One region of the Comamonas serinivorans genome, then DNA from elsewhere that is predicted to be linked to it. Evidence: riboswitches for the same ligand, from Rfam matches in the RefSeq annotation. Region 1 holds a riboswitch; each other region holds the start of a gene.

Region 1 (10,117 bases):
CTCGCCGCCGGCCTCGCCCAGCGCGGCAAACGCGGTGGTGTTGATGACGACCTGCGCGTCGTGTTCAGCGCACAGCGTTTGCAGCACCTGCAGGCAGGTGCTGTCCTTCAGCGACTCCAGCGCCAGCGGCAGCGGGTTCAGGCCGCGCGCCAGCAGCGCATCGGCCAGCGCATCGAAGGCCAGCGTGTTGCCCGCCAGCAGGTGCGCGCGGTAAAACACCAGCACGGCCACGGGGTTGCCCGGCTGCCAGCGGCTGGCTTTCAGCGCATTGACATCACCCAGTATGCCGGGGTTGCCGTTTTCCATCCAACGCAAAGGTACATATACTGCTACCGGTGGATACACCCGCGGTGGTGGTGGCGGCGGGCGAAGCGGTGAGCTGCCGGCCGGCGCCATGCCCTGCGCCAGCACCTGCAAAAACCCCACCGCATTGGCCACGCCGCCGGCGCGCAGGTACTGCCACAGCAGGCGCGCCTGAGCCACGGCCACGGTGCTGCGGGCCAGCAGGTCCGGGTCCTCCTGCTGATCCCCCGAGAACATGACCAGTTGCTGCCCGCGGTCGCGCGCCAGCTGGGTGATGCACTGCATGCCGTAGGTCCAGCTCGAGGCCGCGCCCAGGTGGTCGACCACGACCACGCGGGCCGACGCGAGCACCTCGTCCACGTACAGGTCCAGCGAGGCGTTCTGCCGCAGGTGCAGCAGGTTGACCAGCCGCAGGCCGGGAAAGTCCGGGTCCTGCGCCGCGAGGTGGGTGCGCGCGGCCGACAGCAGGGCCAGCGTGGTGTCGGCCGAGCTGAGGACGACGATCTCGGCCGGGGTCTGGTTCAGGCGCGTGACGATGGCCTCGTCCTCGACGAAGCGGCCCGGCTGGGTGCTCAGCAGGTGCATGTCAGGCCAGCGCGTGCTGCAGGCGCTGCGCGTCCAGGTCGCGGCCGATGAACACCAGGCGCGTGGTGCGCGCCTCGTCCTTGGCCCAGGCGCGGTCGAAGTAGTGGTCGATGCGCTTGCCCACGCCCTGCACCAGCAGCCGCATGGGCTTGCCGCGCACGGCGACGAAGCCCTTGACGCGCAGCACGTCGTGCGCCTTGACCACCTCGGCCAGGGCCGCCAGCAGGCGTTGCGGGTCCTGCTCGCCCAGGTCCAGGTCCAGCGAATCGAAGTCGTCGTGGTCGTGGTCCTCGTCGTGGTCGTGGTGGCTGTGGCGGCCTTCGATGCTGTCTTCGGCCGCCTTGCCCTGCCCCAGCACCACGCTGAGCGGCAGCGCGCCGCGCTCGGCGCGCACCAGCTTGACCTCGGGCGGCACCTCGGCCCGCACCAGCGCCTCGACCTCGGCCAGCGCGGCCTCGTCCACCAGGTCGACCTTGCTCACCACCACCAGGTCGGCGGCCGAGAGCTGGTCCTCGAACAGCTCGTGCAGGCTGGCGTCATGGTCCAGGTTGTCGTCGGCGCGGCGTTGCGCGTCCACCGCCACCGGGTCGGCCGCAAACTGGCCGGCCGCCGTGGCCGGCGCGTCGACCACGGTCACCACGCCATCGACCGTGAACACGTTGGCGATCTCGGGCCAGCGGAAGGCCTGCACCAGCGGCTTGGGCAAGGCCAGGCCGCTGGTTTCGATCAGCAGCACGTCGATGTCGTCGCGGCGCTCGGCCAGCTGCTTCATGACGGGGAAGAACTCTTCCTGCACCGTGCAGCACATGCAGCCGTTGGCCAGCTCGTACAGCTGGCCAACCTGCTCGGTGCCACCGTCTTCGGCGCATTCGAGCGCGCAGCTGCGCAGGATGTCGCCGTCGATGCCGAGTTCACCGAACTCGTTGACGATGACCGCGATGCGCAGGCCCTGGGCGTTGCTCAGGATATGGCGCAACAGCGTGGTCTTGCCACTGCCCAGGAAGCCGGTGACGATGGTGGCGGGAATCTTTTTGGCGTGCATGTGAAAAGCCCATGGGAGCCGCCACGCAACGGCGCGTCGCGCGGCAGGCGGTCAACGAAAAGGGATCAGGACAAGGGGGGACGCGGACCCGCGCCGGACCGCACGGGGTCCCGTGCAGGAACGCGCGCAAGAGCGGGGACGCGGGCGGAGCGCGCCGGCGCCGCCCACGCACCACCCCAGGCCGGGGTTCGAGGCGGGGCGCGCCTGGCCACAGGCGCGCGATTCACGACAGACATGCCAACCATCCAGTCCCGGCTACCCCGCCGGGTTCAAGAGCGGAAATGGCTGCGGCGCACGGGCCGCAGCTGCGAATCGGGGTGGCCGGTCTCCGGACTGATGGCATGAAGTGGCGCCAGCCACGCGTGATGCTCGCCTTCCCACGGTCCGGCGGCGCCCTGCTAGACACCGCCCAAACCCCAGTGGCTGGGTCGCCTGACCCGGAGCCTCACCAACCAATCACCGTTGCGGGGGCAGTGCAGGATTGTGTCGCTCAGCGGCAGTATCAACCAGTTCCCGTTGAATATCCAACGGCAACCCAGTCATACTGCCTGCGGCGCAGAATCACCTGCTTCCCATTTCAGCCTGCTGCTGCAGGCACCAACACCGAGCGCCAGGCCAAACCCGGCGCCCGAAAATTATAGACAGCGCCGGACTGGGCCCCGGGCCAGCGCAGTCCCGTTCAACCCGAACAGGGTCGTGGCTCACCGGCGATGCGGGTCGCTGACACGAGTGAGGTCCACGCGACGCGGCGCCGGCCACGGGCGGTCAGCCTCGGACACGGCCAGCCGCCACGCGAACCGCGTCGCGGACGGCCACCCGGAACCGGCCAAGCGCGATGGTGCCGCCAAAGACCGTCAGCGGCGGCCGGCTTGCGTCGGCACCGCACTGGCCTGTGGGATGCGCAAGGCAAGACACCGCGGCCTGCGCTGGCCTGGCTGGCCGCGTTCGTGACGCGCCGTTCGTGACGTGCGGTTCGCGGTCCAGGCTCGCGGAGCCGCCCCCACGCCCCTCTGCCTGCCGCCGTTGGTGAGCGCAAGGCCAGTCACCGCGCAACGCAAACGCCGAAGCCGTGGAACCGCGCCCCTTCTGCCCGGCCGTGGCCGCTCAGCCGCCGGTGGCGTCGCGCAAGCGCTGGGTCTGCAGGTAAGCATCCTGCGAGGGGCGCAGGTGCGCGCGGCACAGGGCCTGCAGGGTCGGGCTGTCGTTGCGGCGCAGGGCCTCGATCATCTGCCAGTGCTCGTCGCGCGCCTTGCTGCGGTACTCGGCCGACACCAGGCCGGCAAACCGGATGGCGTAAGTCTGCCGCGCGTACTCCTCGATCGCGCGGGCCAGCGTGCGGTTGCCGGCCAGCGTGAACAGGGTCTTGTGGAACGCCAGGTTGACCACGAACACCTCGCGCGCGTGGCCCTGGGCGACGGCCTCATCGTGCCGGTGCTGGATGGCAACCAGCTCGTCCAGGGCCTGCGGCGCCAGCGGCAGGGCGATCTGCCGCGCCGCCTCAACCTCGAGCAGGCTGCGCAGGTCGTACAGCTCCTCCACCTCTTGCGTGCTGAAGCTGCGCACGAAGGCACCCACGTTGCGCCGGCGCTCGACCAGGCCCATGCGGTCGAGCGAGGCCAGCGCCTCGCGCACCACGTGGCGCTTGGCCTCGAAGCGGGCCATCAGCTCGTCCTCGACCAGCCGCTCGCGCGGGTGCAGCCGGCCGAACACGATGTCTTCCTCAAGCTGCGTCACCAGGCCGGCGGCCGAGCACGGCGGTGCGGTTTCAGGGCGGCGGGTCATGGCAGAAACATCCATCACGCAATTGTCGATGAGGTGGCGGGCTCGGGATAACCCGATGTCTATGGCCAATGAGATTATCAATAATATCGTTGAAAACAAACCCCACAAGCCTTATCCCAGGAGACACGATGCGCAACCTGCTTGCGACGGCGATCGGCATCGCCACCATGACCACCGCGCTGGCCGCGGACTACCCCAGCCGCCCCGTGACCGTGCTGATCGGCTTTCCGCCCGGCACGTCGACCGACGCGGTGGCCCGCATCATTGGCGAAGACCTGAGCAAGAAGTGGGGCCAGCCCGTGGTCATCGACAACAAGCCCGGCGTGGGCGGCAGCATGGCCGTGGCTCAGCTCAAGCGCGCCAAGCCCGACGGCTACACCTTGGCGCTGTCGGCCACGGCGCCGCTGAACATCAACCCGCACGTGAACAAGCAGCTGAACTACGACCCCCTCAAGGATTTCGAGTTCGTCACCCAGACCACCTGGCTGCCCTACCTGCTGGTGGCCAACCCCAAGCACGGCTTCAAGAACTTTGACGACCTGCGCAAGTTCGCCGCCAGCAAGCCCGACGCCCTGACCTACAGCACCATCGGCGTGGGCACCACCAGCCACCTGCTGGTCGAGATCCTGCAGGGCAAGACCGGGCTGAAGTTCCGCCACATCCCCTACCAGGGCAGCGCGCAGTCGCAGGCCGACGTGATCGGCGGCAACGTGGACATGACCTTCGACACCGTGGTGTCGACCATGCCGCACGTCAAGGACGGCAAACTGGGCGCCATCGCCGTCAGCACCAGCAAGCGGGCGCAGCTGGCCCCCGATGTGCCCACGCTGCAGGAACAGGGCGTGCCCGACTTCAACGTCGGCGCCTGGCTGGGCTACATCGCACCGGCCGGCACGCCGGCAGCCGTGGTCAACAAGCTGCATGCCGACATCGTGGCCAGCGTGAACAAGCCCGAGGTGCAAAAGCGCCTCATCGCCCTGGGCACCGAGGTCGTCACCAGCCCCTCGCCCCAGGCCTTCAAGCAATTCGTCGCCGACAACCACCGCATGTGGGGCGACGTGGTCAAGCAAGTGGGGATTGCGCAATGAGCCAGCACCGTTACAGCGACATCGAATGGCAGACCCGCGTGGACCTGGCTGCCGCCTACCGCCTGATGCCCTTGTTCGGCATGAGCGACCTCATCTACAACCACATCACGGCGCGCATTCCCGGCGCCCCGGGGTCCGAGGATGAAATCCTCATCAACCCCTACGGCTGGATGTACGAGGAGATCACCGCCTCCAGCCTCATCAAGATCAACCTGCAGGGCGAGGTGCTGGACCCCGGCTGCACCGACCTTGCGCCCAACCGCGCCGGCTACGTCATCCACAGCGCCGTGCACGCCCACCGGCACGACGTGGGCTGCGTCATCCACACCCACACGCGCTGCGGCATGGCCGTGTCCTGCATGAAGCAAGGCCTGCTGCCCATCACCCAAACCGCCATGCGCTTTGCCGACATCACCTACCACGACTACGAAAGCGTGGCCATCGACATGGACGAGCAGCAGCGCCTAGTGGCCGACCTGGGCGCGTCAAACAGCATGATCCTGCGCAACCACGGCCTGCTGGTCGCCGGCCCCAGCATCGCCGAAGCCTTCAACGCCATGTACTGGCTGGAAATGGCCTGCCGCGCCCAGGTCGATGTCATGGCCTGCGGCGCCGAGATCAACTACCCCAGCCAGGCCATCGTCGACAAGACCTTCAACCTGTACCAGCCCCACGTGCGCCGCCCCTTCGGCCTGATGGAATGGCCCGCCATGCTGCGTTACCTCGACCGGCGCGACGCGAGCTACAAGACATGACGCAGGCGCCACCCGTGGGCACCGCCCTGTTTTCATTGGCCGGCAAGACCGCGCTCGTCACCGGCGCCGTGCGCGGCCTGGGCCTGGAGATTGCGCGCGGCTTTGCGCAGGCCGGCGCCACCCTCATCGTGCATGGCCGCCAGCCGGCCGATGTCGCCCAGGCCGTGCAGCAGCTGGCCGACGAGGGCCTGCACGCGCACGGCGTGGCGTTCGACCTGAACGACCACGCCCGCGTGGCCCAGGCGCTGGACGAGCTGCAGGCCGCCCACGGCCCCATCCACGTGCTGTGCAACAACGCCGGCGTGCGCGACCGGCGCGGCCTGCAGGCCCTGAGCATGGCCGACGTGCAGCGCGTGATCGACACCAACCTCATCGCCACCGTGCACCTGTGCCAGGCCTACCTGGCCCGGCTGCCGGCGGGCTGCGCCGCCAGCATCCTGAACATCACTTCGCTGCAAGGCCAGCTGATGCGCGACGCCGACTTCGCCTACCCCATCTCGAAACAGGGCGTCGAAACCATGACCCGCGCCATCGCGGTGGAGTATGGCCCCAAAGGCGTCCGCTGCAACGCCATTGCACCCGGATCCTTTGCCACCGCCTTCAACGCCCAGCTGCTGGACAAACCCGAAAACCAAGCCCGCCTGCAGCGCAACCCCTTGCGCCGCTGGGGCCAGCCCCACGAAATCGTCGGGCCCGCGCTCTTCCTCGTCTCCGACGCCGCGTCGTACGTGAACGGCGTCACGCTGACGCTGGATGGGGGGTATGGGATGAGTTTTTGAGAGCCATCCTGCTTGAGTGACTGCTCTGAGTCATTCTCGGTTCGAGGGCTTAGCGACAGCCTCCGGTACGGCCAGCCATTTGAAGTGCCGCAAGGGCCAACACCTATTATTCGAATTCCAGCCCCTCACTCCACCGTCACCGACTTCGCCAAATTGCGCGGCTTGTCCACGTCGGTGCCCCGGGCCACGGCGGTGTGGTAGGCCAGCAGCTGCAGCGGCACGACGTGCAGGATGGGTGAAAGTTTGCCGTAGTGCTCGGGCATGCGGATGACGTGCACGCCGGGCTCGGACTCGATCTGGGTGCCGGCGTCGGCCAGCACGTACAGCTCGCCGCCACGGGCGCGCACTTCCTGCATGTTGCTTTTGAGCTTTTCCAGCAGCTCGTCGTTGGGCGCGACGGTGACCACGGGCATGGCGCTGGTGACCAGGGCCAGCGGACCGTGCTTGAGCTCGCCGGCGGCGTAGGCCTCAGCGTGGATGTAGGTGATCTCCTTGAGCTTGAGCGCGCCCTCTTGCGCGACGGGGTAGTGCCGGCCGCGGCCCAGGAACAGAGCGTTTTCCTTGCTGGCGAACTGCTCGGCCCAGGTGATGATCTGCGGCTCCAGCGCCAGCACGGCCTGCAGCGCAGCAGGCAGGTGGCGCATGGCATTGAGCTGGACATTGGCCTCGTCGGCGCTGACGTGGCCGCGCATCTGCCCCAACACCATGGCCAGCAGGTAGAGCCCGGCCAGCTGGGTGGTGAAGGCCTTGGTCGAGGCGACGCCGATCTCGACCCCCGCGCGCGTGACGTAGGCCAGCTGGCATTCGCGCACCATGGCGCTGGTGGCCACGTTGCAGATGGTGAGGGTGTGGCGCATGCCCAGGCCCTGGGCGTGGCGCAACGCGGCCAGGGTGTCGGCGGTTTCGCCGCTCTGGCTGATGGTGACCACCAGGGTGTTGGGGTTGGGCACCGAGTCGCGGTAGCGGTATTCGCTGGCGATTTCGACCTGGGTCGGGATCTTGGCGATGGACTCGAGCCAGTACTTGGCGGTGCAGCCGCTGTAGTAACTGGTGCCACAGGCCAGTATCAGCACGTTGTCGATCTGATCAAAAACGCGCCAGGCCGATACTGTGGTGTTGCCTTGGTCGTCGTGGCCATCGAACAGCTCGGGCACGATGGCGGCCACGCCTTCGAGCGTGTCGGCAATGGCGCGCGGCTGCTCGAAGATTTCTTTTTGCATGTAGTGCCGGTAGGGGCCCAGGTCGGCCGCCACGCTCATGGCGCGCACCGTTTTCACCGGGCGCTGCACGGGCCGGCCGTCGCTGCCGGTCACCCAGTAGCGGCCCAGCTGCAGGTCGACCAGGTCGCCCTCGTCCAGGTAGATGAACTGCTCGGTCACGCCGGCCAGCGCCATGGCGTCGCTGGCCAGGTAGTGCGCGCTGCCGTCGCGGCCGATGCCCACCACCAGCGGCGAACCCTGGCGCGCCCCCACCAGGCGGTGCGGCTCGTCCTTGTGCAGCACGGCCAGCGCGTAGCTGCCCTTCAGGCGTGCGGTGGCGGCGCGCACGGCTTCAAAAATGTCACCGTCGTACAGGCTGTGGACCAGGTGCACCACGACCTCGGTGTCGGTCTGGCTGGCAAAGGGATAGCCCTTGGCCTGCAGCTCGGCGCGCAGCGCGTCGTGGTTCTCGATGATGCCGTTGTGCACCACGGCCACGGTGCCGCCGTCTTGCGGGGCGGGTTGCGGAGCTGCCCCGGGCCTTTCCTGGCCGAGCTGGCTGGGCCCAAAGCTGAAATGCGGGTGGGCGTTGCCCACGGCCGGCGCGCCGTGCGTGGCCCAGCGCGTGTGGGCAATGCCGGTGCTGCCGCTGAGCTGCTCGTCCTGCACCTGGGTGAGCAACTCGGCCACCCGGGCCGTGCTGCGCGCACGCCGCAGGCCGTGCGCGCCCTGCACGGCCACGCCGCACGAGTCATAGCCGCGGTACTCCAGCCGCTGCAGGCCCTGCAGCAACACGGGAACGATGTTCTGTGACGCGATGGCGCCAACGATGCCGCACATGGCAGGCCCTCTCTGAGTAAACGTGTGCGCATGGTAGAGACAAGCGTTTGACGAAGGCGTTCATTGTTTGGACCATTTTGGAGATTTATTTCACCTCCTGATTGGTGAGAAATTTTTCTGCAAATATCATCATCAAATGACCAATATCACCATCGACGAGCTGGACCGCAAGCTGCTGCGGGCCCTGCAGGCCGATGCCGGCCGCAGCAACCACGAGCTGGCCCAAGCCGTGCATGCCTCGCCCGCCACCTGCCTGCGCCGCGTGAAGCGCCTGCGCGAGCTGGGCCTGATCGCCCGCGAGGTGGCGCTGCTGAACCCCGAGCGGCTGGCGCAGGCGCAAGGCCATGGCGTGCAGGCCGTGGTCGAAATCACGCTGGATCAACAAGGCCAGGAACATGTGCAGGCCTTTGCCGAGCTGGCCGCGGCCGACCCGCAGGTGCAGCAGTGCTGGCAGGTGTCGCCCGGGCCCGACCTGGTGCTGGTGGTGCAGGCGCGTGACCTGCCCGGCTACCAGGCGCTGGCCCAGCACCTGTTCACCCAGCATGCCAACGTGCGCAACGTGAAGGCGTTTTTCTGCACGCAGCTGATCAAGTTCGACCCGGGGCTGACCATCGCCTGACGGCGGGCGGTGGATGGGTGACCTGTTCCCTGCGCACTGTCACCCGTCTGGCCGCCGTGGCTCGGTCTGCAGACCAGGCCTGTCCGGACGCGCCTGAACCCAGCTGCGCGGCCCCGGCACTGAGAAGCCTGGCCAGCCGGGTGTCTCAAGAGCGTGCGTTGAGCCGTGAAGGCCTCACCTTGCCATTGGATCAGCCGCGCAACATCGGCGTCACACGCGTTGACGCCAGCCGAGGCAGCCCCAACACTGCGCCCATGGCGGACTGCTACCTGTTCATGGCCATGCCGTCGCCGGCCGAACGCCTGGCCCTGGTCGAGGCTCTGCGCCAGGCCTTGGCCGTTCGTGGCCAGCGCCTCGCGGCGCCGCACGCGTTTGACCCGGCGAACTGGCATCAGTCGCTGTCGCCCAAGTGCGAAGGCCCACCCGCCCTGCGCACCGTGCTGCGGCAGGCCGGTGCCGCAGCCGCCGAGCAGACGCCTGCTTTCACCCTGAGCTTCAACCGCCTGCGCGATGCCGTGTCGTCCTCGCCAGCGTCGGCCATCCACTGGGCGTTTCAGGTGCGGGGTGCGGCGCCGGGCTTTGCCGTGCTGCAGCAGCGGTTGCACGAGGCGCTGCGGGCGCGGGGCGTGGCCGTTCCTCATGGCAACCGGCCGCACGTGACGGTGAGCTACCGCGCGCCCGGGCCGCTGGTGCGCCTGCCGCGCCAGCACCCCGAGATGGGCGAGGTGCACTGGCGCGTGGCCACCGTGTGGCTGGTCAGGGTGCGGCCCGCGATCCCGCGCTACGAGGCGATCGACGCCTGGCCGCTGCGCCCGGCGCCGGCCGGACCCGAAGGCCAGGGCGAGCTGTTCTGAGCCGGGCAAGCGGTCCCAACCCGGTCATGGGTGCGACAAACTTCGCATTGCAACCATTGCATTTGCAATGACCTCGCGCGCACAATGCGCGCTCCATGCCCACACCCACCTGCCCCGACGCGCCGCCCGAGTTCTACCGCTCGGGCCAGTACGGGCCCCAGGACAGCTGGGCCTACGTGATGCGCCAGCTGATGTCGGGCGCGACCCGGCTGATCGGCGAGGCGCTGGCGCCCTGGGACCTGCCCAGCGTGCAGTGGATGCCGCTGATGCG
Region 2 (10,117 bases), 2.0 Mb from region 1:
CCCGATCCAGGCCAGCATGCCCAGCGCGATGGACAGCAAGGCCCCTTGCGAGGTGGCGCGCTTCCAGTACAGGCCGAACACCAGCGGCACGAACGACCCGACCAGCGTCACCTGGTAGGCGGCGGACACCATCTCGTAGATGCTGCGCTCGCGGTACACGATGGCATAGGCCAGCACGCACAGGCTGAACACCAGCACCGTGATGCGCATGGTGAGCAGCTCATGGCGGTCGGACTGTTTGGGCACGAACTGGTGCCAGATGTTCTCGACGAAGGTCACGCTGGGTGCCAGCATGGTGGCCGACGCACACGATTTGATGGCCGACAGCAGCGCGCCGAAGAACAGCACCTGCATCACCAGCGGCATCTGGGTCATCACCAGCGCCGGCAGCACCTTCTGCGGGTCGTCGGCCAGCAGGCTGGCGGCTTCGGTCGGCATGATGACCAGGGCGCTGGTGACCAGGAACATGGGCACGAAGGCGAACACGATGTAGAGCGAGCCGCCGATGACAGGTCCCCACGTCGCCGCTCGCACGCTGTTGGCCGACATCACGCGCTGGAACACGTCCTGCTGCGGGATGGAGCCCAGCATCATGGTGATGGCCGCCGCGAAGAAGAACACCATGTCGTGGAAGGTGGGCGGCGGGAAGAAACGGAACATGTCGCGGCTGGTCGCCAGCTCGATCACCTGGCCGGCGCCGCCCGCCATGTCGCTGGCGAACACTGCCAGGGCCATCAGGCCCACCACCAGGATGATCATCTGGATGAAATCGGTGATGGCCACCGACCACATGCCGCCGAACACCGTGTAAATCAGCACCGAGGCCACGCCGATCGCCATGCCGGCTTCGATCGACAGGCTGCCGCCCGACAGCAGGTTGAACACCAGGCCCAGCGCCGTCACCTGCGCCGCCACCCAGCCCAGGTAGCTCACGATGATGAACAGCGAGCACAGGATCTCCACCGTGCGGCCATAGCGCTCGCGGTAGTAGTCGCTGATGGTCATCAGGTTGAGCTTGTAGAGCTTGGCGGCGAAGAACAGGCCGACCAGGATCAGGCACATGCCCGCCCCGAACGGGTCTTCCACCACGGCCCCCAGGCCGCCCTCGACGAACTTGGCCGGCACGCCCAGCACGATCTCGGAACCGAACCACGTTGCGAACGTGGTGGTGATGATCATGAACAGCGGCAGGCTGCGGCCTGCCACCGCATAGTCCGATGTCCCCTTCACCCGCCGGGCGGCCACCAGGCCGATGCAGATCGTGACCACCAAATACGCAATGACAAGGACAGGCAGCGTCACGCCAGACTCCAACGGTGAGGGGTTGAATCAAAACGCGCGATTCTAGGGTGACCCCAGGCCGGCCTGTGGAGCCGCCGCGACGGGCGGCGAGCGGGTTGGCGTGCCGGTTGGCAAGCCAGCCCGGCTGCCGTCGACCGCCTCGGCCACGGCTCAGGCGTCGGGCGACGCCGCAGGCCGCACGTTGCGCGCCTGGACCCGGGGCACACGCCTGGACCCTGGACCCTGGGCCCTGGGTTGTGCGCTGCGGTCGCTCGCGACCCGGGAGTGCAAACCTCCGGGTTCGCCACGGCATCCGCAGCCCCGGCCAGCGGCCGCTTCCGCCTCACGGCACTGGCCAACCTTCGCCCGATCAACCATGAGGTATGGCGCTGCTCCCGTTTGCATGCAAACGACAACAGCGCCATACCTCGGACATCAAAACCAAATGGCGTTCGCGTCATCGCCGCAGCGCGTGGCCATCACCCCTGGCCGGCGTGCCGCCCTGCGCGGTGCGAACGTGGGTCAAGCGCCCACGCGTCAGAACTGGTGGCGCAAGCCGACGCCGAACACGCGCAGGTTGTGCCCGCTGTCGGCCACCACGGGCACGCCGCCCAGCGTGGCCGAAGCCTGGCCGTCGTTGGCCAGGATCAGCAAGCGTCCGTACACGGCCGTGCGCTTGCTCAGAGCGTGGTCCCACCCCAGCGTCAGCACGTTCTGGCGCCGCGGGCTGTGCGCCACACGCCGGTGCAGCACCTCGGCCAGCAGCGTGTTGCTCGGGTTGACGGCCCACGAGGCGCCCAGGCTGAACAGCTGCGCATGGGGCACGCCCGCCGGACCACGGTTGCGCATCACGTTGCCCGAGAGCTTGAACTGCGCCCACTGCCGGGCCACGCTCAGGCTCTGGTGCAGCGAGGCGCCCGTTGCCCCCGACCCATCCGCAGGTGGACTGGCCCACCCGTCGCGCGTGCGTTGAAAGCCATAGCCCACGTACCAGCCCTGGTGCGTCCACGCCAGGTTGCCGCCCAGGAACTGGCTGCGCCGGCCCGTCTCGTCGCCGCGCGCATGCGCCAGGCTGGCCGTCACCGGCCCCAGCGCGGGCGCGTGGTAGCGCACCAGGTTGCTGGCGCGGGCCGAAAACGCCCGCAGCCCGGTCTGGCCGTCGGTCAGCGACACCGCGTTCAGCGGCGAAAACAAGGCGTTCATGCTGAACGGGTCCGTCTTGAGCAGCGACAGGAACATGGGCGTATACATACGCCCCATCTCCAGGCTGCCCCAGGGCCCGCTCAGGCTCAGGTAGGACTGGCGCGTGAACGCCGCCGTGGGCCCGGGGATGGTGCCCTGGCCGTTGGCCGCGTTGATGCCCATTTCGAGCACAAAGCCGGCGCGCCAGCCGTCGCCCAGGTCTTCGCTGCCGCGAAAGCCCAGGCGCGAGGCGGCATGGCCGCCATCGACCAGGGTGGTGCTCCGGGTCGGCCCGGATTGCACGTGGCGCAGCATGAGGTCGGCCGTGCCATACAGGTTGACCTGGCTTTGGGCGGACGCGAGCGGGCATGCGGCAGCGCAGGCGGCTGCCAGAACGAGGTGTTTCATGGGGCGTGGCGAGTTGGAAGCGGGCGCGTGGCGCCCGGGGCTGCCACCGGTTCACCGGCGGCAACGAAGCTCAGGGGTATTGGCCGATGGCCGATATCAAATGAACGGCAAGGGACTCATACTGCTTGCACCTGGCCGCTGATCAGCGCACCACGCCGGCCGCCTGCAGCGCGGCCAGGGCCTGGGCGTCCAGGCCCAGCTCGTGCAGCAGCGCCTGGGTGTCGCGCCCCAGCGCGGCCAGGTCGGCCTGCTGCGGCAGGGGCTCGTGGCGGTAGCAAAAGCCCAGGCCCGCCGTGCGCACCTGCTGGTCGCCCGCCTGGTAGCGGGTGGCGGGCAAGGCCAGTTGCCCGCCCTCGGCCACCTCGGTCAGGAAACCGTCCAGCGACCGCACGCGCGCGGCCGGCACGCCCCGCGCATTGAGGCTGGCCTCCATGGCGGCGGCCGACTGGGCGGCAAAAGCCTGCTGCAGCACCTGCTGCAGGCGCTGCGCATCGCGCGCCTTGACGAACCCGCGCTCGCCCTCGAAGGCCGCCAGGTCCAGCAAGGCATCGTCGCGGCACAGGCCGGGCAGGTCCAGCACCTCGGTCAGCGCGCGAAACTGCGCCGGCGTGTTGGCCGCCGTGGACAGCCAGCCATCGGCACAGCGGAAGGTGTCGGCGCCGGGGCTGCCGGTGTAGCCGCGGTTGCCCACGCGCCGCGGCGCCTCGCCCTCGGTCAGGAAGGCGTTCACCTTGGGGTACATGAGCATGAGCGCTGCCTGCACCATGGACACGTCCACGTGCTCCCCCTGCCCGCAGGCCTGGCGGCGGTGCAGCGCCGCCGTGATGGACAGCGCGCCCAGCATGCCCACGGCCACGTCGACCACGGGAAAGCCCACCTTCACGGGCGGCGCCGCCTCGTCGTCGCCCGACATCATCATCATGCCGGTCAAGGCCTGGATCACGTGGTCGTAAGCGCCCCGCCCCGACCACTCGCCCTGCTGGCCGTAGCCCGAGAGCGAGGCGTAGACGATGTCCGGCCGGCAGGCGCGGAGGTCCTCGTAGGCCAGGCCATGGCGGGCCACGGTACCGGGCCGGAAGTTCTCGATGAACACGTCGGCCGTGCGCGCCAGCTGGCGCACCAGCTCGGCGCCCTCGGGCTGGCGGATGTCCACCGCCAGCGAGCGCTTGCCGGCGTTGAGCGCGGCAAACCCGGCCGACTGGCTGTTGCGCATGACCTCGCCGCCATCGGGCGGCTCGATCTTGATGACTTCGGCACCCAGCTGCGCCAGGTACATGGAGGCCAGCGGCCCCGCGATGACGTGCGACATGTCGATCACGCGCACGCCGTTCAAGGGTTGGGTCATGGGGCGTCCTAGCTGGTGTGGGCTTGCGACAGCGCGATGATTTCGGCCATCTTGGTGTTCTCGGTCTGCACGAAGCGCGTGAAGTCCTGCGGGCTCGGGCTGGTCGCCAGGTCGCTGCCGGTCAGGCGCGCGTACTCGGCCATGCGCGGCTGCACGGCGGCGTGGTTGAGCGCGGTGTGCAGGCGCGCGACGATGTCCGGCGGCGTCTTGGCGTGCACCCAGATGCCGGACCAGGCCTCCAGCACGGCCTGGTCGGACTTCAGGGCCTCGACCAGTGTCGGCACCTCGGGCAGCACAGCGACCCGCTTCGCGCTCGTCACGGCCAGCGCCCGCAGCTTGCCGGTCTTCAGCGCCTGTTGCGCCGTGCCCAGGTTGGGAAAGGCGAACTGCGTGTCGCCGCGCATCAGCGACAGCGGGATCTCGACCGAGCCCGTCAGCGGCACGTGCACGGCCTTCATGCCGCCCAGCACGCCCAGCGTCTCGCCCGCGATGTGCGCCGGCGTGCCGATGCCGCCCGAGCCGAAGTTCAGCTTGCCGGGCTCGCGCCGCGCCGCGTTCACCAGGTCGGCCACGGTCTGCCAGGGGCTGGACTTGGCCACCATGAGCACGGCGCACGAGGTGGACAGCAGGCCCACCGGCGCGAAGTCGCCCAGGGCGAAGCGCAGCTTGGGCTGCAGCAGCTTCTGGATCAGGTGGGCATTGGTCGCCAGCATCAGCGTGTAGCCATCGGCCGGCTGGCCCACCAGGTACTGCGCCGCCAGCACACCGCCCGCGCCCACCTTGTTTTCGACGTACACGCTTTGCTTGAGCGCCCCGCCCAGCAAGGGGGCCAGCTCGCGGCACAGCAGGTCGGGTCCGCCGCCCGCGGCATAGGGGCAAATCAGGCGCACCGAGCGGTCGGGATACGGGCCGGCGTGCGCGGCGGTGGCCAGGCCCACGCTGGCCAGCCCCCCCAAAAAGTGTCGTCTCTGCATGTCTGTCTCCTGTGGTGTGGGCCGCACTGTAGGCAGGCGTCAGCATGATGAAAAGCGAAATAAACTCATCCATCCATCACCTTTTGGAATACTCATGCGCGACGATGCCCACCTGATGCGCCTGCTGGCGCGGCTGCGGTTTCGCCACCTGCAGATGCTGGTGGCGCTGCGCGACTGCGTGACGCTGAGCGCGGCCGCGTCGCAGATGAACCTCTCGCAATCGGCGCTGAGCAAGATGCTGCACGAGGTCGAAACGGCCTTCGGCTTCGCCCTGTTCGAGCGCGCCCCCAAGGGCCTGGTGCCCACCGAGCGCGGCGCCCTGGTCATGCAGCTGGCGACCTGGATGCTCAACGAGCTGGGCCACGCCACCGAGCAGCTGGCGCGCGAAGCGCAGCACAGCATCCTGCGCCTGGGCACGCCACCCTTCATCGCCCAGGCCCACCTGCCCCCGGTGATCGAGCACCTGCTGCTGCACCACCCCTGCGAGTTGCGGCTGACCGAAAGCGGCGTGCCCCGCCTGTTCGACCTGCTGCAGCAAGGCCGGCTCGACGCGCTGCTCACCAGCCTGCCCAGCCGCAGCACGCTGCAGCGGGCGGGCGTGCAGGCGCAGGCCCTGTTCACGTCGGCGATGACGGTGATCGCGCCGCGCCACCATGCGCTGGCCACGGCCCGCCCCGCCCGCTTTGCCGAGCTGCGCGCCGAGCGCTGGATCGTGCCGGCCGAATCCACGCTGGGCCGCAGCGCGTTCGAAGACATGTTCAGGCGCGCCGGCGTGTTCGCGCCCGACCGGCTCGTGATCTCGAACAGCCCCGCCACCAACGTGGAGCTGGTGGCCGCCGGCGTGGGCCTGTCGTTCGTGCCCAGCCTGTCGCTGGCGCGCGCCACCTCGGCCACGCGCGTCCGCGAGGTGACGCTGGAGGCGCCGCTGCCCGCCTCCACCGTGGCGCTGGTCTACCGGCGCGAGTCCGACGCGATCCAGTGGCTGCGCGACAGCATCCAGGCGCAGGCCGGCGATTCGTGAGGGGCAGTATGGGCCTGCTGCCGATTTTCATGAATCGGAGACGACGCCATACTGCAGGCGCCATGATGGGTCAGCGTGTCGGTTGAGCGCCTACGCCCGCCAGGCGCGCGAGCGCTGGCGGCCCCGCTCTGCATGGCGCAGGTGCAGGGCAGCGCCCAGCCCGCGCACCGCCGCCGTGGGCCGCCGATGCGCCCCTCCCGCCAGGCGGACGCCGGGCGCGGCGCGATTAGAATGCGCCCCGTTGGTGCCGCGGCGGCCTGTCTGGCCAGCGGTTAAACGGGAAGCAGGGAGTGCGGTGCCAAGCCGCTTCAGCCTGCGCTGCCCCCGCAACGGTGAGCAAGCCGACCCCATTGGGTCAGGCGGTGTCGAACATGCCACTGCCGTCAGGTGACGGTGGGAAGGCCACACCGCCGTCTTGCCAGCCCGGATACCGGCCAACACGGTTGCGATGCCGCTTCAGGCATGGTGTTTGCGTCTGAGGGCCTGCGGGGATGCAGTGCAGGCGCGGTCCTGGATTCTTCCCCCCACGATGGCGAGCGCATTCCTGGTGCAAGGCTGGTGTCCCACGGCATGGCAGCCCATGCGGGCCCACGACGGCTGGCTGGTGCGCGTGCGCCCGCAGCAGGCCACGCTGCGCGTCGCCCAGTGGCGGCAGCTGGCCGACCTGGCCGAGTGCCACGCCAACGGCCAGCTTGAACTCACGCGCCTGGGCAACGTGCAGCTGCGCGCCGTTCCCGATGCCGCCGTCGCCCCCCTGCGCCAAGGCCTGGTCGCGGCCGCGCTGGTGCATGGCGACCCCGAGGCCGATGCCGCGCCGGCCGTGCACTGCAGCCCGTTTCACCACACCGGCGACCGCACGCACCAGCTGGCGCAGGCCCTGTCCCAGGCGGTGGCCACGGCGCTGCGGCCCGACGTGCTGCGCGCCGCCGGCCTGACGCCGCTGCCGAGCAAATTCAGCCTGCTGGTCGACAACCCGCAGCAGCACCTGCGGCGCCTGCAGGCCGACCTCCGCATCTGGCCGCTGGCTCAGGGGTATGCGCTGGCGCTGGGCTCGGCACCCACGCCCACGCCTGCACCCTCTGCCGGGTCTGGCCCCGTGTGGCTGCCCGAGCTGCCCGAGGTGGTGGCCGCCGCCGTTGGCGTGGCGCGCTGGTTTGCCCAGGCGCGCCTGCAGCGCCAACCGCATCCCACGCGCCTGGCGGCGCTGCTGCCCGACCACCCGCCTCCGCTACACGGCTCGCCGTACAGCGGGCCCGACCACCCGCTGCCGACCGCCCCCGAGCCCCCGCAGCCCGGTCAGGCAACCGCGTGGGGCCTGCTGGCCGGCGCGCCGCTGGGCCGCATCGACACCCGGCACCTGCGCCGCGCACTCGGCGCCTTGCCCCCGGCGGCCGAGGTGCGCGTGACGCCCTGGCGCTCGCTGCTGTTCTGCGGCGCCGACCGGGCCGCCCTGCAGCTGACGCCTGACGACGCCCGCGCCTGGATCCTCGACGCCGACGACGCGCGGCTGCGCGTGTCGGCCTGCACCGGCGCGCCGGGCTGCACCCAGGCCCTGGCCACCACGCAGGCACCGGCCTTGCGCTGGGCGCCCCAGGTGCCCGCGGGCAAGCACCTGCACGTCAGCGGCTGCGCCAAGCGCTGCGCCCTGCCCGCCGACGCCGATGCGCTGGCCTGCGCCACCTTGGCTGAATCAGACACAGTATCCAGCCCTCCCCGTTCATCAAAAAACGGCGACAACCCCATACTCCATGACGTCCACTGGACCGTGGACACCCCGCATCCCGGCAGCCGATTCACACCCGACGAGATCCGCGCCTTTCAGACCTTGACCCATGCAGCATGAGTACATCACCGACGGCGACGCCATCTACCGGCAGTCGTTCGCCATCATCCGCAGCGAAGCCGCGCTCGAGCGGTTCACGCCCCTCGAAGAGCGCGTGGTCTGCCGCATGATCCACGCCGCGGGCCTGGTGGAGCTGGCCCCGCAGGTGCAGTTCTCGCCCGATTTCGCCACCGCCGCAGAAGCGGCCCTGCAGCGCGGCGCGCCCATCCTGTGCGATGCGCGCATGGTCAGTGAAGGCATCACGCGCAAGCGCCTGCCGGCCGACAACGCCGTCGTCTGCACGCTGCAGGACCCGCAGGTGCTGGCCCTGGCGGCCGAGCTGGGCAACACGCGCAGCGCAGCGGCGCTCGAGCTGTGGCGCCCCCGGCTGGCGGGCGCACTGGTGGTGATCGGCAACGCCCCCACGGCCTTGTTCCACCTGCTCAACATGCTGCAGGACGAGGCCTGCCCGCGCCCTGCGGCCATCATCGGCTGCCCGGTGGGCTTCGTCGGGGCCGCCGAGTCCAAACAGGCCCTGGCGGACTGGGGCCAGGTGCCTTACGCCATCGTGCGCGGCCGCCTGGGCGGCTCGGCCGTGGCCGTGGCCGCCGTCAACGCCCTGGCCAACCCGGCCGAATGGGGACCGGTGTCGGCGCCGCAGACCCAGGGGGTGGCGGCATGAGCACCGGACAGATCATCTGCGTCGGCCTGGGGCCGGGCGACCCCGACCTCATGAGCGTGAAGGCCGACCGCCTGCTGCGCCAGTCGCGGCACGTGGCCTACTTCCGCAAGCGCGGTCACCCGGGCAAGGCGCGCCAGCTGGTGAACGGCCTGCTGCACGCGCAGGTCACCGAGTACCCCATGGAGTACCCGCTGACCACGGAGATTCCGCACGACGACCCGCGCTACGTGGCGCAGCTGTCCGACTTCTACCGCGACTGGCAGCAGCGCCTGACCGATCTGGCCCGCGAGCAGGACGTGCTGGTGCTGTGCGAAGGCGACCCCTTCTTCTACGGCTCGTTCATGCACCTGTACATCCGCCTGCGCCAGGCCGGGCAGGTGCCCGTGCACGTGCTGCCGGGCATCCCCGGCATGGTGGGCTGCTGGCACGCCACCGGCGTGCCCATGACCTGGGGCGACGACGTGATGACCGTGCTGCCCGCCACCCTGCCCGACGAGCGGCTGCGCGCCCACGTCGCCGGCGCCGAAGCGCTGGTCTTCATGAAGGTGGGCCGCCACCTGCCGCGCATCCGCGCCGTGCTGCAGGCGGCCGGCAAGCTCGACCAGAGCTGGCTGGTGATCAACGGCACCATGGCCGACGAGCAGGTCATGCCGCTGCGCGAGGCGCCCGAGCGCTGCCCGTACTTCGCCATCGTCATCGTGCACGGCCAGGGCCGTCGGCCGGCCAACGACCTGCAGGCCGCGGGCAGCCTCGTGGCCCTCGACCTGTGAGGGGCGCTGCATGACCGAGCGCCCCACCGCCTCAGCTGCCGGCCGATTGAGCGTGATCGGCATCGGCCCCGGTGCCGACGACCTCATCACCCCCCAGGTTCAGGCCGCCATCGATGACGCCACCGACGCGTTGGGCTATTACCCCTATGTGGACAAGCTCGCCACGCGGGGTCACCTGCAATTGCACGGCAGCGACAACCGCGAAGAGCTGGCCCGGGCACGCAGCGCCCTGGACCTGGCGGCCCAGGGCCGCCGCGTGCTCGTGGTGTCCTCGGGCGACCCGGGCGTGTTCGCCATGGCCAGCGCCGTGTTCGAGGCGCTGGACCACGCGCCCGCCGCCGACCAGGCGCGCTGGGCCGGGGTCGAGGTGCAGGTGCTGCCGGGCATCACCGCCATGCTGGCCGCGGCCGCGCGCCTGGGCGCCCCGCTGGGCCACGATTTTTGCGTCATCAACCTGTCGGACAACCTCAAGCCCGCGGCGACCATCACGCACCGCATCCGGCTGGCCGCGCAGGCCGACCTGGCCATGGCGTTTTACAACCCCAGCTCCAAGTCGCGGCCCGAGGGCTTTGCGCGTGCGCTGGCCGTGCTGCGCGAGGAATGCGAGCCGGGCCGCCTGATCTGCTTCGCCC
Region 3 (10,117 bases), 1.4 Mb from region 1:
AGCAGGCTCAGGCCAAACAGGCTGAACTCGGCCGCCAACCACAAGGTCAGCATGCCGGACAGGGCAAGCAGCAGCCCCGCAGCGGCCAGGACCAGGCCCAGCGACGCGTGCGTGCCCAGGTCGGCGCGGGGGCGGCTGCTCATGGCCTCATTTGCTGTCCTTCAAGCCGCTGGTGCGGTTGAAGACGAGGTGGTCGCGGTCTTGCGAAAAGGCACGGCTGTCGCGCACGAAGTAGCCCAGGCGCTCGAACTGCAGCGGCACATCGGGCTGCGCCTGCGTCAGGCTGGGCTCGCCCCAGCCCTGCACGGTGTGCAGGCTGTTCGGGTTGAGCTCCTCGGTCAGCTCGGCGCTGCCCGGGTGCTCGGCGTTGAACAGGCGCTCGTAGTTGCGCACCTCGATGGCGACGGCGTCGGCCTGGCCGACCCAGCCGATCACGCCCTTGACCTTGACGCTGTCCGCGCCCGGCGTGCCGCTCTTGGTGTCGGGGATGAGCTCGGCCAGCACGCGCGTGACCTGACCGTTGGCGTCCTGCTCAAAGCCGGTGCACTGCACGACATAGCCGTACTTCAGGCGCACCTTGTTGCCGTCCTTGGGCTGGCCGTCGCCGCCCGTGTAGGGGGGGTACAGGCGGCGGAAGCCCTTGCTGGGCACGGCCATGAAGTCCTCGCGCTCGATCCACAGGTCGGCACCCAGGCTGAAGTGGCGCTGGCCCGCGGCTTCGTCGTGCGGGTTGACCGGCGCGTGGCAGGGCTCCAGGTGGCCGGCGCCCATCAGCGCCTCCCAGTTGACGATGTGCAGCGCCACGGGATCGAGCACGGCCAGCGCGCGTGCGGCCACCGGGTCCAGCGTGTCGCGCAGCGCTGCTTCGAGGGCGGCGTACTCCGTCCAGGCGCCACCCGTCTTGGTCACGCCGCTGCGCTCGCAGAACAGCTTGATGGCCTCGGGCGTGTAGCCACGGCGGCGCAGGCCCGCCAGCGTGGGCATGCGGGGGTCGTCCCAGCCGTCGACGTGGCCTTCTTCCACCAGCTGGCGCAGCTTGCGCTTGCTGGTGAGGATGTGGGTCACGTTCAGGCGGGCGAACTCGTACTGGTGCGGCGAGGGCGCATCCAGCAGGCCGCCTTCACACAGCCGCGCCAGCAGCCAGTCGTAGAACGGGCGCTGGTCTTCGAACTCGAGCGTGCAGATCGAGTGGGTGATCTGCTCCAGCGCATCCTCGATGGGGTGCGCATAGGTGTACATGGGGTAGATGCACCAGCGGTCGCCCGTGTTGTGGTGCGTGGCATGGCGGATGCGGTAGAGCGCCGGGTCACGCAGGTTGATGTTGGGGCTGGCCATGTCGATCTTGGCGCGCAACACGGCAGCGCCATCGGGCAGTTGGCCATCGCGCATCTCGCGAAAGCGCGCCAGGTTTTCGGCCGGCGTGCGGCTGCGGAAAGGGCTGTTTTTGCCCGGTGTGCCGAAGTCGCCGCGGTTGGCGCTCATCTGCTCGGGTGTCTGCTCGTCCACATAGGCCAGGCCGGCCTCGATCAGGTACTCGGCCGCGCGGTACATGAAGTCGAAATAGTTGCTGGCGAAGTACTCGTGGGCCTGCTCACGCGGGGCCATGCAGGCAGCGCTCTCGGGCGCCAGGCCGTCGGCGAATTCGGTGTCGTAGCGCAGCCAGCGCAGGGCTTCGCGGATGGCGTCCACGTACTCCTGCTCTTCCTTCTCGGGGTTGGTGTCGTCAAACCGCAGGTGGCAGACGCCGCCGTGGTCGTGCGCGAGCGAGAAGTTCAGCCAGATGCTCTTGGCATGGCCCAGGTGCAGGTAGCCATTGGGCTCGGGTGGAAAGCGCATGCGCACCTTGGCCGGGTCGACGATGCCGGCCCGGTGGTGGGCCGCATCGCCCGGGCTGCCGCCCCAGCTGCGCTGGCCGTAGGTGTTGGCGGCCTCGTCGGCCTCGATGACCTGGCGCAGGAAATGGCTGGGCTTGGCGGGGGTATCGGCCTCAGGGGAGGCAGGGGCACTCGGATGCGGCGTGTTCATGTCGCAAATTGTAGTTGGCTCGGGTTTTCACCCAGGCCTTCATGGCCCGGGTGAATCCCGATGGCTTACATCTGGCAACGCCGGAAACGCTTATGGTGACAACGCCCGAGCCCGCGTCCGCGTTAGGGTCTCAGGCGGGTGCCGCGCCACAGGCGGGCCACCGCGCCATTCATTTTTTTGGAGCGTGCCGTGCACGCTCGGCAGGACAAGGAGCCAAGTGATGAATGACTTGACGCAATCGATCCCCCGATCCAGCCGCGTGAAGCGCTGGGCGGTCATGGCCGGTGTGGCCGTGGCTGCCGCCCTGGGCGTGGCCGGCCAGGCGCAGGCGCGCGACGTGTACTGGAACGTGGGCGTGGGCGCACCCGGCGTCAGCGTGGGGTTTGGCAACGCGCCGGTGTACGTGGCGCCGGCTCCGGTGTACGTGGCCCCGCCGCCGCCCGTGTACTACGCGCCGCCGCGCCCCGTCTATTACGCACCGCCGCCCCCGCGCTACTACTACGGCGGTCGGTATTACCGCGATGACCGCCACTGGCGCGGCCATGGCCACGGTCATGGCCACCACCGGGGCCGGGGTCACGGCCACCGCTGACACGAGGCCTGCGCGGGTCTGTCTCTGAAGCCGCCCTTGGGGCGGCTTTTTGTTGCCCGCCAAGGTGAGGCAACCGCGCGGAAAGGAACGACTCCGTGCCATTCGGGTCGCGGCTTACCTCGCAGGCACGGACGCAACGGGCGACGCAGGTGGACCGGCGCGGACACCTCGTCCGTATGCACAGGCCGGCGCGAAACGCCGCCATCGTGATGCAGTGGCCGCCGTTCAACATTCGCTCGAAAGCCGGCTGGGCAGAGCACAAGGGTGGTGCCTCGGGGGGCGCCCGGGCTTGCTGTGCCCAAACCGCGCGCACCATGCGCGGTGGTCCGCCCGCACGCCGGGCGTGCGCCACGAGTGCGGCCGCGGCCATGCCCAACCGGACGCCAAAGCCAGGCGGACGTGGCCGGGGGCTTTCGCCTTCTGGCTAAGATTTGCGCCTTTTGCTGCTGGCACTGACCAGGAAGGACGACGTGGACGTTTTGTTGTTGATCAAGGCCGCGATCATGGGGATCGTGGAGGGCCTGACCGAGTTTCTGCCCATTTCCTCCACCGGCCACCTGATCCTGGCCGGGGCCTTGCTGGATTTCCATGGCGAGCGCGAGAAGGTGTTCGAGATCGCGATCCAGACCGGCGCCATCCTGGCCGTCATCCTCGTCTACTGGCAGCGCATCCGCCACACCGTGGTGACCTTGCCCCGCAGCCGTGACTCGCAGCGTTTCGCGGTCAACGTGCTGCTGGCCTTCCTGCCCGCCGTGGTGCTGGGCCTGCTGTTCGGCAAGGCCATCAAGGAGAACCTGTTCACGCCGCTGGTGGTGGCCACGACCTTCATCATCGGCGGCTTTGTCATCCTGTGGGCCGAGCGTCGGCCCCAGTCGCAGACCCGGGTCGCCAGCGTGGACGACATGCGCTGGCTGGACGCGGTGAAGGTCGGCCTGGTGCAGTGCATGGCCATGGTGCCCGGCACCAGCCGCTCGGGCGCCACCATCATCGGCGGCATGCTGCTGGGGCTGTCGCGCAAGGCGGCCACGGATTTCTCGTTCTTCCTCGCGATTCCCACCCTGATCGGCGCCGGCGTCTACAGCCTCTACAAGGCGCGCGACGTGCTGTCCTGGGCAGACCTGCCCATGTTTCTGGTGGGCCTGGTGTTCGCGTTCTTGAGCGCCTGGCTGTGCGTGCGCTGGCTGCTGCGCTTCATCTCCAGCAACTCCTTCGTGCCGTTTGCCTGGTACCGCATCGGCTTTGGCCTGCTCATCCTGTTGACCCATTACATGGGTTGGATCGTCTGGAGTGAGTGAGTAGTATGGGGCAATTTCCGTTCTTTGAACAACGGAAAGTGCAGCATACTGCCATGTAATGTTCTCCATGATGGCAGCAGGCTTTGTCGCCCAGATCACACAGTCCGGGTCGGTTTGGGGTCACATTGCCGGCTTTGACCCAAGGAAACGAACCGACCATGTCCACTGTGCAAGCGTCCCCCTCCGCTTTGCCTTTCGCAGGCCTTCGCGTGCTCGATTGCGCCAGTTTCATCGCGGCGCCCGTGGCCACCACCGTGCTGGGCGATTTCGGTGCCGATGTCATCAAGATCGAGCCGCACACGGGTGATTCGTTCCGTGAGCTGTACCGCGCGCCGGGCATGCCCGAGTCCGACCGCAACTACCCCTGGGAGCTGATGTCGCGCAACAAGCGCAGCCTCGCCCTCAACCTCAAGACGCCCGAGGCGCTGGCCGCCTTGCACCGCCTGGTCGAGCAGGCCGATGTCTTCGTCACCAACCAGCCATTGCCGGTGCGCCGCAAGCTCGGCATCACCTACGAAGACCTCAAGCACCTCAACCCCAAGCTCATCTACGCCTCGTTCACCGCCTACGGCGAGACCGGCCCCGAGGCCGACAAGACCGGCTTCGACTCCACCGTCTACTGGGCCCGCACCGGCCTGATGGACCTGATGCGCGCCAGCGAGGAAAGCCAGCCCATCCGGTCGCTGCCCGGCATGGGCGACATGCCCAGCGGCATGACGCTGTATGCGGCCATCGTCACGGCCCTGTACCGCCGCGCGATGACGGGCGAGGGCAGCCACGTCGACACCTCGCTGCTGGCCTGCGGCGTGTGGTCCAACGCCTGGATGGCGCAGGCTGCGTTGTTCCAGGTGCCGGTCGAGTACCGCCCGCCGCGCACGCACACCGTGAATGCTTTTGGCAACAGCTACCGCACCAAGGACGGCCGCTGGATCAACCTGGCCGTGCTCAACGAGGCCCAGTCCGCCCCGCTGCTCAAGGCCATGGAGCGCACCGACCTGGCCCAGGACCCGCGCTTTGCGACGCCGGAGCTGCGCCGCCAGAATCACCTGGCGCTGATCCCCATCCTGGACGAGGTGTTCATCCAGCACGACCTGAAGGAATGGCGCCGGCGCCTCGATGCCGCAGGCATCACCTATGGCGTGATCGGCGTGGTCGAGGACATGCACGACGACGAGCAGATGCGCATCGCCGGGGCCATCGTCCCGCTGGGTGACGAGGAAACCATCGGCTCGCCGTTCCACCTGGAAGGCGTGGCCAAACGGCCTGCCGGGCCCGCGCCCACGCTGGGGCAGCACACCGACGACGTGCTGGCCGACTACGGCTTCAACGCCGACGAAATCGCCAAGCTGCGCGCCGCCGGCGCCCTGGGCTGACGGCAACCGGCCTGACGGGCCCGTCCACCACGGTCGCCGCGCAGGCGGATGGCCGGCGCAAGCCCGCAAGGCCAGGGCTTCCCGGCGGACCCATGCGCCGCGCCACGCGTACCTCGACATGGTCCAGCCTGGCGTGATGGGCGATGGCTCAGTCCCCTGACGCCTGTGCTGCAGGGCGCGACCAGGGGCGCCCGTACAATCGCGCCCACGTTGGTGCTCGCAGGCGTGGTTCACACGCCGCAGTTCAATGGGAAGCAGGAGGGACCCCCCACCCGGGCACGGTTGCCGAACCTGCGCTGCCCCCGCAACGGTAAGACGCGCTGTGGATCGGCTGAATGCGGATCACGGCCCGCACCTCATGACGACGGTTTCAGCCACTGGGATGCCTTGAACAAGCACCTGGGAAGGCGACGTGCGGGCATGAACGCGTCAGCCCGGATATCAGCCAACGCGGTCGAGGTGCGTTCTGCCAGACAGGGCAGGCGTGCGTCGTGTTGCGGTGCGCGCTGGCGGGGATGCTGGCGCCTTGCAGGCTGTTTCCCCATGATGTCCCATTCTCCCTTCTCGTCGCAGGCTTGCCTGCCCCTGGCCGTTGCGGCCCTGTGTGCGTCGTTCGCGCCTGGCGCTCAGGCCCAGTCTCAGGCCCAGGCGGCCGATGTGTCCAATCCCGGCACCGTGTCCGCGCAGCGGTCGGACGCCGGCACGCTGGCGGCCGCTGCCGCCAGCCTGCCCGATGTGGTCATCTCGGCCACGCGCACGCCGCAGCCGGCCGCGCAGGTGCTGGCCGATGTCACCGTGCTCGACGACCAGGCCGTGCAGCGCAGCGGCGCGGTCAACATCGCCGATTTGCTGGCGCGCCAACCCGGCATGGAGCTGGTGCGCAACGGCGGCCCCGGCACCACCAGCAGCATCTACATCCGCGGTGCCGAAACGCGCTTCACCGCCGTCTACGTCAACGGCGTGCGCGTGGATTCGCAATCGACCGGTGGCGCGCCCTGGGAGGCGATTTCGCTGGCCCAGATCGAGCGCATCGAAATCCTGCGCGGGCCCGCGGCGGCCGTGTACGGTTCGGACGCCGTGGCCGGCGTCATCCTCATCTACACCCGCCAGGGTGACGGCGCGCCCAAGGCCAACGTGGCCGTGGGCCTGGGCAGCCAGGGCACGCGCCGGGCCGAGGCCGGCATCAGCGGCCAGGCCGGGGCGGTGGACTACGCGCTGGGCGCGTCGCGCGCCACCAGCTCGGGCTTCAATGCCCGGCCCGACGCCGCCTACAACCCCGACAAGGACGGCTACCGCAACACCGCGGCCAACGCCCGCCTGGGCTGGCAGGTCAATGGTGCGCACCGGCTCGAAGCCGCCTTCAGCCACAGCAAGATGGACGCCCAGTACGACGGCTTTGGCACCCAGGGCATCGACGAGCACGGCGTCAACCAGCTGACCACGGCCAGCCTGGCCTGGGCGGCGCGGTGGAGCGAGGTCTACGACTCGCGCCTGTCGGTCAGCCAGTCGACCACGCGCTACCGCACGTCGCCCGACCCCTACGCCACCAAGACCACGCTGCGCGACGCGCTGTTTCAGAACACGCTGCGCCTGGGCGCGCACCGGCTGAGCCTGACGCTGGAACACCGCGGCGATGCGCTGGTCAACGACCCCATCGACACCAGCCGGCACCAGAACGCGCTGGCCCTGGGCTGGGGCTGGCAGGGCGGCGCCCACACGCTGCAGCTGAACCTGCGCCACGACCGCGACAGCGAATTCGGGGGCGCCACCACGGGTCAATTTGCATGGGGGTATCAGTTTGCACCGAATTGGCGTGTGACGGCAGCGGCTGGTACTGCTTTCAGGGTGCCGACGCTGTACCACCGCTTCAGCCAGTATGGCGCGCCTGACCTGCAACCCGAAAAGAGCCGCAACGTCGAGCTGGGCCTGCGCTGGGCCGATGGCGGCAGCAGCGTCGAAGCCACCCTGTACCAGAACCGCGTGCGCAACCTGATCGCGTTCGGCGCGGCCGGACCCTGCGCCGATGCCTTCGGTTGCTACGAAAACGGCGGCCGCGCGGTCTACGAGGGCCTGACGCTGGCGGCCCGCCACCGGCTGGGCAGCGTCAACCTGAGCGGCTCCATCGACCTGCAGGACCCGCACAGCCGCGACACCGGCAAGCTGCTGGCACGCCGCGCCAAGCAGTTGCTCAAGCTGGGGGCCGACACGCAGCTGGGCGGCTGGACGCTGGGGGGCGAGTTCCAGGCCACCTCGCACCGCTACGACAACGCCGCCAACACCAGCCGGCTGGGCGGCTTCGGGGTGCTGAACCTGTACGCCAGCACCAGGTTGGCCCCCGACTGGCAGTTGCTGCTGCGGGTGGACAACCTGGCCGACCGCCAGTACCAGCTGGCCCGCGGCTATGCCCAGGCCGGGCGCACCGCCTACGCCGAGCTGCGCTGGACGCCGGGCTTCTGAGCCATGGGGGCCGCAGACCCGAACCCCCAGGCCTTGCGCGTGGTGGCGCGCGAGCTGGTGCTGGGCGGCCAGCGCAGCGGCAAGTCGCGCCGGGCCGAGCACTTGGCCGCGCGCTGGCTGCAGGACGCAGCGCATGGCGCCAGCTTCATCGCCACCGCCCAGGCGCACGACGCCGAGATGCACGACCGCATTGCGCGGCACCGCGCCGACCGCGCGCAGGCGCTGCCGCGCATGGCCTGCATCGAGGCGCCGCTCGACCTGGCCGGCGCCATCCGCCGCAGCCCGGCCTGGCATGACCCGCAGCACCTGCTCGTGGTCGACTGCCTGACGCTGTGGCTGAGCAATGTCCTGTTCGCCCCGCCCGGTGGGCCAGGTGGTGAAGCCAGCGCCCAGGCTGCCGATGCCGCTGCCGGGGGAGAAGCCGTGGCCGCATCGGTGCAGGATCAGGCGACGGGCTTGCAGGTGCAGGCCCTGGTTGACCGCAGTGCCGAGCTGCTGCAGGCCCTGGCCGCTTGCGCCGGCCCGGTCGTGCTGGTCAGCAACGAAATCGGCCTGGGCGTGGTGCCCATGGGTGCCGAGGTGCGCGCCTACGTGGATGCGCTGGGGCGCCTGAACCAGCAGGTGGCGGCCCGGTGCGAGCGCGTGTGCCTGATGGTGGCGGGCCTGCCGCTGATGGCCAAGGGCGAGGCTTGAGGCTGTTGTGGCGGCTTCGGTGCAAAGAGGTGAAGGCAGTATGGTGAACTCGGCGATGACAAACAAACGGCAAGGGCGCGATACTCCGCATGCCATCGACCCGGGTTGCGCATGGGCCGCGCGTCCCCGTCGGTCGTTCGCGACGCTTGCACGCGTGGCGCTTGGCGCTGCCGGGTGCGCCGGGCTGCTGGTGGCCCTCTTGACGGCGTCGATGCCGGCCGCGGCGGCGCCCGCCGGGCCGCAGGCCACGTTGACCACACCGCGCGCGATTCAGATCCGCGATGACCACGGCCGCCTGGTGCAGCTCAAGCGGCCGCCGCAGCGCATCGTGAGCCTGTTGCCGTCGTTGACCGAGTCGGTCTGCGCGCTCGGGGCCTGCGACCGGCTGGTGGGCGTGGACCGCTATTCCAACTGGCCCGCGGGCGTGACGCGGCTGCCGCAGGTGGGTGGCGGGGTCGATCCCAATGTGGAGTCCATCGTGGCGCAGCGGCCCGACATCGTGCTGGCCAGCGCCGCCTCGCGCGGGGTCGAGCGCCTGCAGGCGCTGGGCATTCCGGTGCTGACCATCGAACCCAAGGGGGGCATGGCCGATGCGCGGCGCGTGCTGGGCACGCTGGCGCAGCTGCTGGGCCTGCCAGCGGCGCGCGCCGATGCGGTGTGGGCTCAGGCCGAGCGCCAGCTGCGCGAGGCCGTTGCGCGCATGCCGGCGGCTTCCAAAGGCATGACGGTGTTCTTCGAAGCCAGTGCGGGCCCGTACGGCGCGGGGCCGCAGTCGTTCATCGGCGAGGTGCTGTCGGCGCTGGGCCTGGTGAACGCGCTGCCGGCCGAGCTCGGGCCGTTCCCGCGCCTGAACCCCGAGTACGTGGTGCGCGCCAGGCCGCAGTTCATCATGAGCAGCGAGCGGGCCGACCTGCCCGACGCCGCCGTGCCCGAACGCGTGAGCTTTCGCTACCCGGGCTGGAACGAGATGCCGGCCGTGCGCGAGGGGCGGGTGTGCCTGTTCACGCGGGCCCAGGCCGATGTGCTGGTGCGGCCGGGGCCGCGCCTGGGCGAGGCGGCCGCCATCGTGGCCGATTGCGTGAACCGCCGCGTGGCGCGCACGACGGGACATGCGCCATGAGGGATCATGGAGTATGCATACATTGCCGTTTGGAAAGAAACGGCGATGGGCTGATACTGCCTGGGGTCATGGCATGAATCAGCGACGCGCGGCCTGGGTCGGCCTGCTGGCCGTGGTGCTGAGCCTGATCGTGCTGGCCGGCGGCCTGGCCGTGGGCAGCACGGGCTGGCAAGGCCCGGCCGCGCTGTGGCGCGACCCGGTCGCGGCCCAGATCGTGTGGGACATCCGCCTGCCGCGCACCCTGGGGGCGTGGCTGGCCGGCGCCTTGCTGGGCCTGGCGGGCGCGGTGGCGCAAGGCCTGTTCCGCAACCCCCTGGCCGACCCCTACCTGCTGGGCAGCGCGGCGGGCGCCAACCTGGGGGTGGCCGTGGCCATGGCCGCCTTCGGCGGCACGCCGTACGCCACGGCCCTCATCGTGCGCTGGGGCTCACGGGCGCGGCCTTTGTGGGCGCGACCCTGGCCGTGCTCATCACGCTGACCCTGGCCAAAGGGGTGCAGCAAGGCCTGCGGCTGCTGCTGGCCGGGGTCATCGTGGGCGTGGTGTTGACGGCGCTGGCCTCGC

What was found. Region 1 has a riboswitch for cobalamin ahead of cobW (cobalamin biosynthesis protein CobW). Riboswitches for the same ligand answer to the same signal wherever they lie in the genome.
Region 2: another riboswitch for cobalamin. It lies ahead of CCO03_RS13770 (nitrite reductase); the one in region 1 lies ahead of cobW (cobalamin biosynthesis protein CobW).
Region 3: another riboswitch for cobalamin. It lies ahead of CCO03_RS11300 (TonB-dependent receptor domain-containing protein); the one in region 1 lies ahead of cobW (cobalamin biosynthesis protein CobW).

Annotation. Positions count from the first base shown of each region.
Region 1 is NZ_CP021455.1:1,238,851-1,248,967, reverse strand. Features, by position in the region: gene cobN (cobaltochelatase subunit CobN) at 1-888, opposite strand, end outside; gene cobW (cobalamin biosynthesis protein CobW) at 890-1,930, opposite strand; cobalamin riboswitch at 2,233-2,547, opposite strand; gene CCO03_RS05290 (GntR family transcriptional regulator) at 3,035-3,712, opposite strand; gene CCO03_RS05285 (Bug family tripartite tricarboxylate transporter substrate binding protein) at 3,841-4,800, shown strand; gene CCO03_RS05280 (class II aldolase/adducin family protein) at 4,797-5,555, shown strand; gene CCO03_RS05275 (SDR family oxidoreductase) at 5,552-6,334, shown strand; gene glmS (glutamine--fructose-6-phosphate transaminase (isomerizing)) at 6,460-8,373, opposite strand; gene CCO03_RS05265 (Lrp/AsnC family transcriptional regulator) at 8,510-8,992, shown strand; gene CCO03_RS05260 (2'-5' RNA ligase family protein) at 9,247-9,846, shown strand; gene CCO03_RS05255 (MarR family winged helix-turn-helix transcriptional regulator) at 9,942-10,117, shown strand, end outside.
Region 2 is NZ_CP021455.1:3,232,249-3,242,365, forward strand. Features, by position in the region: gene CCO03_RS13745 (high affinity choline transporter 1) at 1-1,296, opposite strand, end outside; gene CCO03_RS13750 (porin) at 1,819-2,871, opposite strand; gene CCO03_RS13755 (CaiB/BaiF CoA transferase family protein) at 3,014-4,216, opposite strand; gene CCO03_RS13760 (Bug family tripartite tricarboxylate transporter substrate binding protein) at 4,225-5,190, opposite strand; gene CCO03_RS13765 (LysR family transcriptional regulator) at 5,285-6,211, shown strand; cobalamin riboswitch at 6,437-6,664, shown strand; gene CCO03_RS13770 (nitrite reductase) at 6,741-8,054, shown strand; gene CCO03_RS13775 (precorrin-8X methylmutase) at 8,044-8,715, shown strand; gene cobI (precorrin-2 C(20)-methyltransferase) at 8,712-9,485, shown strand; gene cobJ (precorrin-3B C(17)-methyltransferase) at 9,496-10,117, shown strand, end outside.
Region 3 is NZ_CP021455.1:2,658,898-2,669,014, reverse strand. Features, by position in the region: gene CCO03_RS11325 (restriction endonuclease) at 1-143, opposite strand, end outside; gene glnS (glutamine--tRNA ligase) at 148-2,025, opposite strand; gene CCO03_RS11315 (hypothetical protein) at 2,246-2,617, shown strand; gene CCO03_RS11310 (undecaprenyl-diphosphate phosphatase) at 3,088-3,912, shown strand; gene CCO03_RS11305 (CaiB/BaiF CoA transferase family protein) at 4,071-5,285, shown strand; cobalamin riboswitch at 5,480-5,749, shown strand; gene CCO03_RS11300 (TonB-dependent receptor domain-containing protein) at 5,829-7,742, shown strand; gene CCO03_RS11295 (bifunctional adenosylcobinamide kinase/adenosylcobinamide-phosphate guanylyltransferase) at 7,746-8,435, shown strand; gene CCO03_RS11290 (ABC transporter substrate-binding protein) at 8,626-9,555, shown strand; partial or broken gene CCO03_RS11285 (FecCD family ABC transporter permease) at 9,629-10,117, shown strand, end outside.